DNA from 3 places in the Bacillus sp. J14TS2 genome. Region 1 is predicted to be linked to each of the others. Evidence: predicted binding sites of a transcription regulator. Region 1 holds the regulator's gene; each other region holds the start of a gene.
What was found. The regulator Rex, encoded in region 1, represses fermentation and respiration genes when NADH is low (regulators of the CRP and FNR family bind a similar motif). The targets are predictions, from matches to a motif close to TTGTGAAATATTTCACAA.
Positions count from the first base shown of each region.

Region 2: the regulator Rex is predicted to act here: its motif matches at 1,089-1,106, upstream of KI375_RS25590 (DoxX family membrane protein).
Region 3: the regulator Rex is predicted to act here: its motif matches at 1,270-1,287, upstream of KI375_RS25630 (cytochrome ubiquinol oxidase subunit I).

Region 1 covers NZ_BORE01000029.1:6,214-9,850, reverse strand. Annotated here, with positions in the region: gene KI375_RS25910 (ABC-F family ATP-binding cassette domain-containing protein) at 1-745, opposite strand, end outside; gene KI375_RS25905 (redox-sensing transcriptional repressor Rex) at 1,083-1,763, shown strand; gene KI375_RS25900 (twin-arginine translocase TatA/TatE family subunit) at 1,815-1,988, shown strand; gene tatC (twin-arginine translocase subunit TatC) at 2,006-2,755, shown strand; gene KI375_RS25890 (YdiK family protein) at 2,792-2,989, opposite strand; gene KI375_RS25885 (CPBP family intramembrane glutamic endopeptidase) at 2,986-3,637, opposite strand, start outside.
Region 2 covers NZ_BORE01000027.1:17,175-20,811, reverse strand. Annotated here, with positions in the region: gene KI375_RS25600 (hypothetical protein) at 138-305, opposite strand; gene KI375_RS25595 (DUF488 domain-containing protein) at 403-777, shown strand; gene KI375_RS25590 (DoxX family membrane protein) at 1,129-1,638, shown strand; gene KI375_RS25585 (NUDIX hydrolase) at 1,764-2,381, shown strand; gene KI375_RS25580 (arylsulfatase) at 2,403-3,637, shown strand, end outside.
Region 3 covers NZ_BORE01000027.1:26,525-30,161, reverse strand. Annotated here, with positions in the region: gene KI375_RS25635 (hypothetical protein) at 40-876, opposite strand; gene KI375_RS25630 (cytochrome ubiquinol oxidase subunit I) at 1,366-2,769, shown strand; gene cydB (cytochrome d ubiquinol oxidase subunit II) at 2,756-3,637, shown strand, end outside.

The sequences.
Region 1 (3,637 bases):
TATAATTCCCATGGTATTTGATCATTTCATGTCTGGATAATTCATACACCTGGTCAACGACTTTATCAAGAAAATAACGGTCATGGGAAACAATTAATATTGCCCCTTCATAGCCTTGCAAATATTGTTCGAGCCAAGATAAGGTCTCGATATCCAAATGGTTGGTTGGCTCGTCCAAAATTAAAATATCTGGTTTCATTAGCAAAAGCTTTGCTAAAGCTAATCTTGTCTTTTGTCCACCGCTTAATGTAGAGATCTTTGTTTGATAATCCGCTTCATAATAGCGCATGCCGTGTAAAACAGAGCGAATATCTGCTTCATATTGATAGCCGCCAGCTGTTTTAAATTTTTCCTGCAAACGGTCATATTCTTGGAAAAGCGAATCAGCGAGCTGGGGGTTTTCGTAATGGGCAGGGTCTGCCATCTTTAATTCTAATTGGCGGATTTCCTTTTCCATTTTTCGAACTTCAGCAAACACCGTTAGCATTTCATCCCAAATGACCTGACTGGATTCTAGTCCCGTGTTTTGTGCTAAATAGCCGATTGTAACGCCTTTTGGACGAACAATTTGTCCAGAATCATAAGAAAGTTGACCTGCAATAATTTTTAAAAGAGTCGACTTTCCTGCACCATTACGCCCTACAAGTGCAACACGATCGCGTGATTTCACTTCTAACTTTATATCCGATAATATGCATTCCGCACCGAAATGCTTTGTAATTTGTTGTAATTGCAATAACATCATCATTATTCACTCCTATGAACAGTTTACAATAAGGAACAGGGCGGGAGCAATCTTTGCTCGTTCAGTATGCTAGCAGAAGGCCAGGAGAATTAGAAAAAGACAGCTTGAAGAAAATAGTGTATGATAATAGGAGAGGTTACTGCGTGAAAAAATGAACAAGTTGATGAAATAGATACACGCATAGCGAACTTGCAGTCCGATATCGTCGACGAATTAAGCTATGAATAGAGGTTTGCTTAGACAAACAGGAAAACTCAGCACACGATATAGAAGATAAAGTTTGGTTAGATACATCCTTTTGAATGGTTGACAATGCTTAAATTAAGGAGGGTGAACGATGAACGTAGAATCAATGAAAATTCCCCAGGCAACGGCAAAACGTTTGCCTCTTTATTATCGTTTTATTAAAAATTTACATGCGTCAGGAAAGCAACGGGTTTCCTCTGCGCAATTAAGTGAAGCTGTGAAGGTGGATTCCGCCACCATTCGCCGTGACTTTTCCTATTTTGGTGCCCTTGGAAAAAAGGGGTATGGTTACAATGTGAATTATTTATTAAATTTCTTTGCGAAAACCCTAGATCAGGACGAGCTAACAAAAGTAGCTTTAGTCGGTGTAGGGAATCTTGGTACAGCCTTTTTGAATTATAACTTTTTAAAAAATAATAATACCAAAATCGCCATGGCCTTTGAGGTCGACCCTGAAAAAATTGGTACAACCATTAGTGATGTACCAATATATGACTTAGCCGAGCTTGAAGAACACTTAAATAAAGAAGCGGTAAGTGCCATTATTTTAACATTGCCTTCTCAAGTAGCTCAGCAAGTGACAGATCGATTGATCAAAACCAATGTAAAGGGAATTTTGAATTTTACTCCAGCTCGATTAACAGTTCCTCCATCTATCCGAGTTCATCATATTGATCTTGCTGTAGAATTGCAGTCACTTATTTACTTTTTGAAAAATTATCCCACCCCTGACACGGAAAATTCACAAGAAATAGAGTCAGAGGATAGATAATTCTCGTCAAATCAGCTAAAATGAGTAATATAAAAGGAGGTGGGCGCAATTATGGTGGGATGGGGAAGTATACTCATCATCGCATTTGTTGCAGTCTTAATATTTGGCCCGAAAAAATTACCAGAGCTTGGAAAGGCAGCAGGTAGTACGTTGCGTGAATTTAAAAATGCAACAAAGGGACTCGCAGAAGATGACGACAAGGACAAGAAAGACGCCGACCGTTGATGGGATGAAAAATTGTGATGAATCAGAATGATAACATGAGCATTCTCGAGCATATAGAGGAATTAAGAAAACGGCTGATGATTATCGTCGTTTTCTTCGTATTGGCTTCACTCATTGGTTTCTTTCTTTCACAGCCGCTCATCCGTTTCCTGCAGGATGCAAGTGCTGTGCAAGAATTAGTGATGAATGCCTTTAAACCAACAGATCCTTTTAAGGTGTATATGCAAATGACCTTTTTGATTGGGATCCTTCTTACTTCGCCTGTCATTTTATATCAGCTATGGGCATTTATTAGTCCTGGACTATTAATGAAAGAAAGAAGGGTCACATTAAGCTATATTCCGGCATCTGTTCTATTATTTTTAGCAGGGATTTCCTTTTCTTATTTTGTCTTATTTCCGTTTGTCATTCAGTTTATGTTCAAACTTTCTGGAAATATGGGGATTGAAACCACGATTGGAATTAATGAATACTTTCAATTCCTATTTCAAATTACCCTCCCATTTGGCATACTCTTTCAATTGCCAGTGGTGATTTTATTTTTAACAAGACTAGGGATTATCACCCCTCAGTACTTATCTAAAATTCGTAAATATGCCTATTTTGTCTTGTTGGTAATTGCTGCTTTTATTACACCACCAGATCTCCTCTCTCATATGATGGTAACCGTACCTTTACTTATTCTTTATGAAATAAGTGTCTGGATTTCCAAAATCGGTTATAGAAAAGCACAAAAAGCCAAGCAAATAGTAGAGCAAGAAGAATAAGGATCAAAGGCTTTATAGTCAAGCCTTTGATCCTCTTCATTTTTTACTATTATGTTTAATACGAAAATGTAGTTTGATTAACCGGAAGCCGGCTCCAAAGTCAAGTGTCGCGAAAATTAGAAGAACATAAACGAAAAAGCCCCAATCATTACTGATCACCTGTTGGATGGCAAAAATCGTAAAGGTAATGCCTAATGCGATATAGATCAAACCAGAGAAAAACGGTGACCTCATAAAAAGATCCCTCCAATCCACGCCTGCACTTGTTCGGGAACCTGCCTTAGGTCTTCCGGATTAAGAAAAAACGCATTGATCGTCACCAGTGTATTCATCAGCATATGCGAGATAATCGGGACAACAATTCTTTTTGTTTTGACATATAAGAATGAAAAGGTAAAGCCCATTGCTGCATATAAAATTAAATGTGTCGGTTCCATATGGGCGATCGCAAAGGCGAGTGAACTGATAAGAGCTGCTGCCCAAAAAGGAAATCGATTATATAACACGCCAAAAATGACTTTTCGAAAAACAATTTCCTCCAGAATAGGTCCAATTAGAGAACTTGCGATAATCACCATCGGCATCATCTCAATCATGTCCATAATCTGTTCTGTATTCTCTGAACCAGGATCAATTCCGATAAGATATTCAAGTCCAGCTGCAGCAATTTGCGCAATTAAGGCAATAAAAACTCCAGCGATTCCCCAAAGAATAGAAAGGTTTAATGGAAGAGGTGTATCCTTCTCTATGTTCGTGTAAGGCTCAGTTTTTCTTAGAATAAGTAAAATGACGATTAATCCTAATATAAAACTTAGAACTGTCCAAATGCTTGTAGACCACATAAGCATTGTATCTTGAGGAACGTCAAAGGCTAAGACGCCT
Region 2 (3,637 bases), on a different contig from region 1:
AGTAGTTCGGTTTTGTCTTGTATGAAAACACTTTTGTCTCAGCCTCATCTTTTTTCACCATTAAATGTGTGACATTAAGCAAAGGTGTCTTAATTATTTTTTTGAACTTGTCTAAAACAAAAAATGGGTCTGCTTTTCTAAAGATTGTTATTTTGTTGTTGAATTTCATCTTTTGCTAGTTTGCTGTTCGCGGTTTCAAGTGTACGTTCTTTATTGACAGAATCACCTGGTTCTAGATTATTGAGATTTGCTCGAATGGTCATGTCTTCTTGGTTAATGATTGTTTTTTGTTTGTTCTTTTTCATGGGTGAAGCCTCCTTTTCTATGATAGGGTTAGTATGACCAGTAAAAGGGGATAACATGAATAAGGATGAAAGATCACAAGAGAGGAGAGGGGAGACTATGCCAAAGATTCAACTAAAAAGAGTATACGATTCATTTGACCAATCAGATGGCCTTCGAATTCTTGTTGACCGGATTTGGCCACGAGGTATAAAAAAAGCAGATGCAAAATTGGATGAGTGGATGAAAGAGGTGGCACCTAGCTCCGAATTGAGAAAATGGTTCGGGCATGATCCTCAACGTTTTGAAGAATTTGAGCAAAAATATGTAAATGAACTTCGAAACGATGAAGAAAAGAAAGCTGCCTTTGAAAAGTTATGGGAAAAAGCAAAAAACAATGACATTAGCTTACTTTATGCTGCAAAAGATGAGCAACATAACCAAGCTGTCGTATTGAAAAAGGAACTCAGGTTGCGGAACAGATGGAGCAAATAGTGATGGGAAGGTGCAACCAAATATGAAGAAGCCTTTTTAATCCTGAAAGGTGTAACTTAAACTCGTATGGTAGTATTTAATCCTTTATAACATCTACATAAACCCGTATGGTGTGTTAACTCTTTTTTTTGTTGAGGTTTTCCGTGGGTACTTTTTCAAGTTTTGACAAAAAGGTGTCATTTAAAAAAACACCTTGCTTTCCAGTGAATTTCATAGTATATTAAATCTATAGAAAGTTAGTGAAAATATTCACAAACAAATATAAAATAACAAACATTCACTACAGTGTCCTAATATTTTTTTACATTCTAATGTGAATACTTTCACAAACAATAAAAAACAGGAGTGATTATGATGAATAAATGGTATGAAAATCGTTGGGTAGCAATTGTATGGGCTGCATTAAGAATTTGGTTAGGTGTTCAATGGTTAGAAGCAGGTTGGCATAAATTAGGCGCATTTGATGCAGGCGGATTTTTACAAGGGGCGTTAGCCAAAGCAGGAGGAGAAGCCCCAGTTGTCCAAGGATGGTATGCCGCTTTCCTTGAACATGTTGCCCTTCCCAATGTGAAGATTATCAACATCTTGATCCCAGCAGGGGAAATACTCGTTGGTCTTGGATTAATTGTCGGCGCATTGACAATCCCAGCTCTGATTGCAGGAGCATTCATGAACTTGAACTTCCTACTTGCAGGAACGATTAGCACAAATCCAATCTTACTTGCCGTAGCCATCATTCTCTTATTTGTCATCAATGGAACAGTATATTACGGAGTTGACCGCTTCTTAGTCCCAGCTACGATCAAAAATTTAAAAGACAAAAATATTTTTAAAAAGTTCCGAAGGGTTGCTACACAGTAATCTAAGAAGGGAAAGCTGAAAAATGCTTTCCCTTTTTTCTATTGAGAAAAACAAAGGATTTTGGCAATTTTTATCGAAATGGTCTATAAGAGGGACTGCAATTTAAGAATGTTAGAGGTGAAAACATGGAATATAAATGGTTAGAATGGGCGAAGAAAATTCAAGCCATTTCCCAAGCTGGATTAACATTTTCTAAGGATGTATATGATCTGGAACGATTTGAAGAATTGCGAAAAATTAGTGTAGAAATCATGGCTGATTATTCCGGGACAGAAATGGAAAAAGTGTATGAGTTGTTTGCGAATGAAACCGGTTATCAAACACCTAAATTGGATGTAAGAGGAGCCGTTTTTCAAAATAACCAAATCCTTTTAGTTCAAGAAAATTATGATGGAGCGTGGTCGTTACCTGGAGGTTTTTGTGATATTGGTCTTTCTCCATCCGAAAATATTATTAAAGAAATCACCGAAGAGGCAGGCTATGATGTCAATGTAAAAAAGTTACTTGCGGTTTGCGATACGCATAAACATGCACACCCGCCCCAGCCTTACCATTATTACAAATTGTTTTTTCAATGTGAGATTGTCGGGGGAAGTGCGACTAGTGGTGTAGAAACCGATGATGTTCAATTTTTTTCGAAAAATCATTTGCCAGCTTTATCCCAAAATCGCAATACTGAAGCACAAATACATATGCTTTTTGACTATCTGGAAAATCCAAATAAAGAGACATATTTTGATTAACCTTAAAAGAAGGAGCACAAAATGAAACCAAATATATTGATGATAATGGTCGATCAAATGCGTTTTGATTGTTTAAGTATTGCTGGCCATCCTGCTGTAGAAACGCCTAATCTCGATCAACTTGCCCTCCAGGGTGTTCGATTTACGAATGCTTATTCCGCGACCCCTACTTGCGTCCCCGCGCGAGCCGCCGTTTTAACTGGTATGTCTCAGCGATCGCATGGAAGAGTCGGCTATCAGGATCGGGTTCCCTATCAATATCCTCATTTGCTTCCAGAAGAAATGAGCCAAGCTGGATATCATACGCAAGCTGTTGGGAAAATGCATGTATATCCAACCCGGAATTTATGTGGCTTTCATAATGTTATTTTACATGATGGCTATTTACATCATAACCGAATGAAGGACACACCAGTTCAAGAATCCTTTGACCATACAGATGATTATTTACCTTGGCTTAGAGAACGACTTGGCGGGCATCGCGATCTAACTGATATCGGTTTGGATTGTAATGCTTCTGCTATGAGTCGACCATGGCATTTACCCGAAGAATTTCATCCAACCAATTGGGTTGTGACACAATCGATTGATTTCTTAAGAAGAAGAGATCCAAGCAAACCGTTCTTTTTAAAAATGTCCTTTGTCCGCCCGCATCCTCCGTTTGATCCACCACAGGCTTATTTCGATTATTATATGAGTCTGGATATGGATGAACCTGTTATAGGGGATTGGGCAAATGACCTAGATGAACGCCAGGAAGGCCTGTTGCCAACTGCTGGAGGCGGGAATGTGCCGAAGCAACGTTTGAAAAGAGCGAGAGCTGCTTATTATGCTTTGATTGCCCATATTGATGATCAAATAGGGCGGTTTATCCAAAGTCTTATTGAATATCAGGTTTATAATAATACGGTCATTTTATTTGTTTCAGATCATGGGGAATTATTAGGAGATCATCATTTATTGAGAAAATCTTTAGCCTATGAAGGAAGCGCAAAAGTTCCTTTTATCCTTTCAGATCCGGGGAATCAATTGGGATTGAAAAAAGGAACGACTTGCTCTCGTGTAGTGGAATTACGTGATATCATGCCAACCTTATTAGATGTTGCAGATATAGAAATTCCCTCAAGTGTAGAAGGAAAAAGTATCCTTCCATTAACTAAGGATGGAGAGAGTGACTGGCGAGAGTACCTTCATGGTGAACACACTCAAGGCAGGCAATCACATCATTTTATTGTCAATGGAAAAGAAAAATTCAT
Region 3 (3,637 bases), on a different contig from region 1:
ACCACTTTTTTTCTAATCACAATTTTCAAGAGTAATCCATCATTCAAATAATGTCGCGATCTTTAAACCGATGATCGGATCAGCGATTTGATCTAATTGATAAACGACATTTTCTTTTTGCCAGAGAATCTGCTGATCATCCCCTGTTGCATCTAAATGAACAAAACCGTGTTCTTCTGGGATCGGTAATGAATGATCTTCTAGAAAAGTGACGGCATTGCGGGCCAGTTTTTCACCAGACTCTGCTTGATCTGTTTGCGTATGTGCCGCCAATGCCCAACGGCCTTCATTCCAGCCTGTCCAGAGGCTGCCTGCTCCTGCATCTTGATACCCAGTGATGTCATGACCAAGATCCACTTCATTACCGCCGTTTTGTTCAAAATCTTCATAAGCTATTTCTTCGTTTGCCTGTTCCTGAGTATCGTATTGTTGTACGGTTAATCGTGCAATCTGCCTAGCATCACCATCTTTTAATTGATCATTATTAATGGGAATCGAAGTTTGACTAGCAAAAAAGATAACCGTATATTGATCCTCTGATGAGGTGGTAGCAGCTGTCAAATGCTCTCCTTTATCTAAAGGGATGCTGTCTGGAAGAACAATCGTCAGGTCTGTATCAATTTGCTCTTTTATTCCTTCCATTATCTCTTCCTGTGTAAGGTCTTTCTCGTCTTGTTGCTCTGGTTGTGAGGAATTCTCCTCTTCATTAGGTTGGGGATCTTGTTTAGCGTCGTCTTGGTCCTCACTTTGTTGTGCATCATTAGTTTCAGTATTGTTTTCTGCTGGAGTTTCTTGTGAAGAGTGATCCTTAGTTGCACAACCTCCAATAAGAAAAATAGCGCCTAGAAAAATAGCGACTTGTATAGCCTTTTTCATCATCATAACCACCCTTGTTTTAAAGTTTATACGTTATTTATACCTCTAATAATGCTCAAAAAAACGTCAATAAAAAACTAGCTTGATTGACAAATTCCATAAATCTTTTTACAATAAAACCTCATAAGCTAGTAAAATTGCTCGCTTATTCTCTGTTCAATAAATGGACTTATATTGGTACCGAATTTGTAACATAACCTTATTCCTATTTTGAGAATCTGTAGTATGATAGAAATATAGAATGCTCAGTTATTCACTATGTGGAGAAAAAGGAAAATCATTGGACCTTGGCTGAAAGATAAAGGGGGATGATTTACTATCCGCCTAGATTTGCGATAGACATTACAGAGGAAAATTTTCACTCATGTCTTTGCAAAAATTTTTTGTCAAAGTTTGTTCATAATTTCACGAATTAAAAGTGCACAAGCACACAAAATGAATTACTTTTGTCAAAGTTTGTTCACTTTTTCACTTAAGGAGGAAAATGGAATGGAAGAGGTTATTCTTGCGAGGATTCAATTTGCTTCAACGACATTGTTTCATTTTATCTTTGTCCCATTGTCCATTGGTCTAGTATTTATTATTGCGATCATGCAGACACTGTATGTGATAAAGAAAAAAGAAGTTTATTTGAAGATGACCAAGTTTTGGAGTATCTTTTTTCTAATTAACTTTGCAGTCGGAGTGGTGACAGGGATTATCCAGGAATTTCAATTTGGAATGAACTGGTCAAGTTATTCACGATTTGTCGGGGATGTATTTGGAGCGCCGCTTGCTGTTGAGGCTTTATTAGCTTTTTTCTTAGAATCTACCTTTATTGGATTATGGATGTTCGGTTGGAATAAACTACCGAAAAAATTACATTTAGCTTGTATCTGGCTTGTGTCGATCGGTACAATTATGTCCGCTTTTTGGATCTTAGCAGCCAATTCCTTCATGCATAATCCTGTTGGCTATACGATTCAAAATGGTCGTGCAGAAATGACCGATTTTGTAGCTGTGTTGACCAATCCTAAACTTTGGGTTGCCTTTCCACATACAATCTTCGGAAGCTTTGCTACAGGTGCCTTTTTTATCGCTGGTGTCAGTGCTTGGTATTTGATTAAGAAAAAAGATGTGGAAATTTTTAAACGTTCGATTGCTATTTCGCTTGTTATTGGATTGGTCGCTGGCCTAGGACTCGCTTTTTCTGGTCACGCGCAAGCAACCTATTTAATGCACGCCCAACCAATGAAAATGGCAGCGGCTGAAGGGCTTTGGGAGGATAGTGGTGATCCCGCAGCTTGGACTCTGTTTGCCAATATTGATACTAAAAACCAGGAAAGTACCCACCGGATCGAAATACCATATTTATTAAGCTACTTGGCATATAGTGAATTTACTGGAAAAGTAGAAGGAATGAATACTTTACAAGAAAAAATGATTGAAAAGCATGGAGAAGGCATTTATATACCTCCCGTCAAAACAACATTTTGGAGTTTTCGTATTATGGCTGGAACTGGTGGAATTCTAATCCTGCTTAGTGCTTTAGGTCTGTTCTTATTATGGAGAAAAAAATTAGTCCATAGCATTCGTTATTTGAAATGGTTGGTTCCTGCTATCTTTTTACCATTCATCGGCAATTCCTTTGGTTGGATCATGTCCGAGATTGGTCGCCAGCCTTGGGTAGTAAATGGTCTTATGAAGACAATGGATGGAGTCTCACCGAATGTGAGTGCAGGACAAATTTTATTTTCGCTTATCTCCTTTTCTCTCATCTATGCATGTTTAGCAATTGTGATGGTGTATCTATTTATCCGTGTGATCAAGCAAGGGCCGCATGCAAAAGCGAAGGAAGATGTATCAGCGTCAGACCCGTTTGATCTTGGAGGTGTTCAACATGCAACTAAGTGAAGTGTGGTTTATCCTTGTTGCCGTTTTATTTGTTGGCTTTGTCTTCTTGGAAGGTTTTGATTTTGGAATTGGTATGGGGACAAAGTTTCTTGCGAAAAATGAACAAGAGAAACAAATGCTAATTAAAAGCATTGGCCCCTTTTGGGATGCGAATGAAGTATGGCTGATTACAGCGGGGGGAGCAATGTTCGCTGCCTTCCCGCACTGGTATGCAACATTGTTCAGCGGCTACTATCTACCGTTTGTTGTATTATTATTGGCTTTAATTGCCCGTGGAGTTAGCTTCGAGTTTAGAGAAAAAATTGATTCAGAGCATTGGATAAAAGTCTGGGACTGGGCCATTTTTGCTGGAAGCATTTTACCTCCATTTTTATTAGGTGTTATGTTTTCTAGCCTTATTAAAGGATTGCCCATTGATGCAGAAATGAATATGTATGCTGGCTTCACGGATATAATTAATATTTATACCCTAGTGGGCGGTGTTGCATTCGTACTCCTTTCTTATTTACACGGTTTAATGTTTGCTTCCTTAAAAACAACAGGATCATTACGAGAAAGGTCGAAGGAAATGGGATTAAAGATTTACTTTTTGACAGGTTTCGTTGTGGTACTTTTCGTTGTTTTAACAGGGCTCTATACAGATGCTCTAGCTGATAAAGGTTGGATTCTTTACACACTCTACGGTTTAGTGGTCGTGTTGTATTTATCTTTATATCCACTTTTACGTAATAAAAAAGAAGGGTATAGCTTTACCGTCACAGGCTTGATCATGATCCTTGTTATGTCATCGTTTTTTATCGCCCTGTTTCCTAACGTGCTTATTAGCTCGACGGATTTTGCCAATAATTTAACGGTATATAATGCAGCA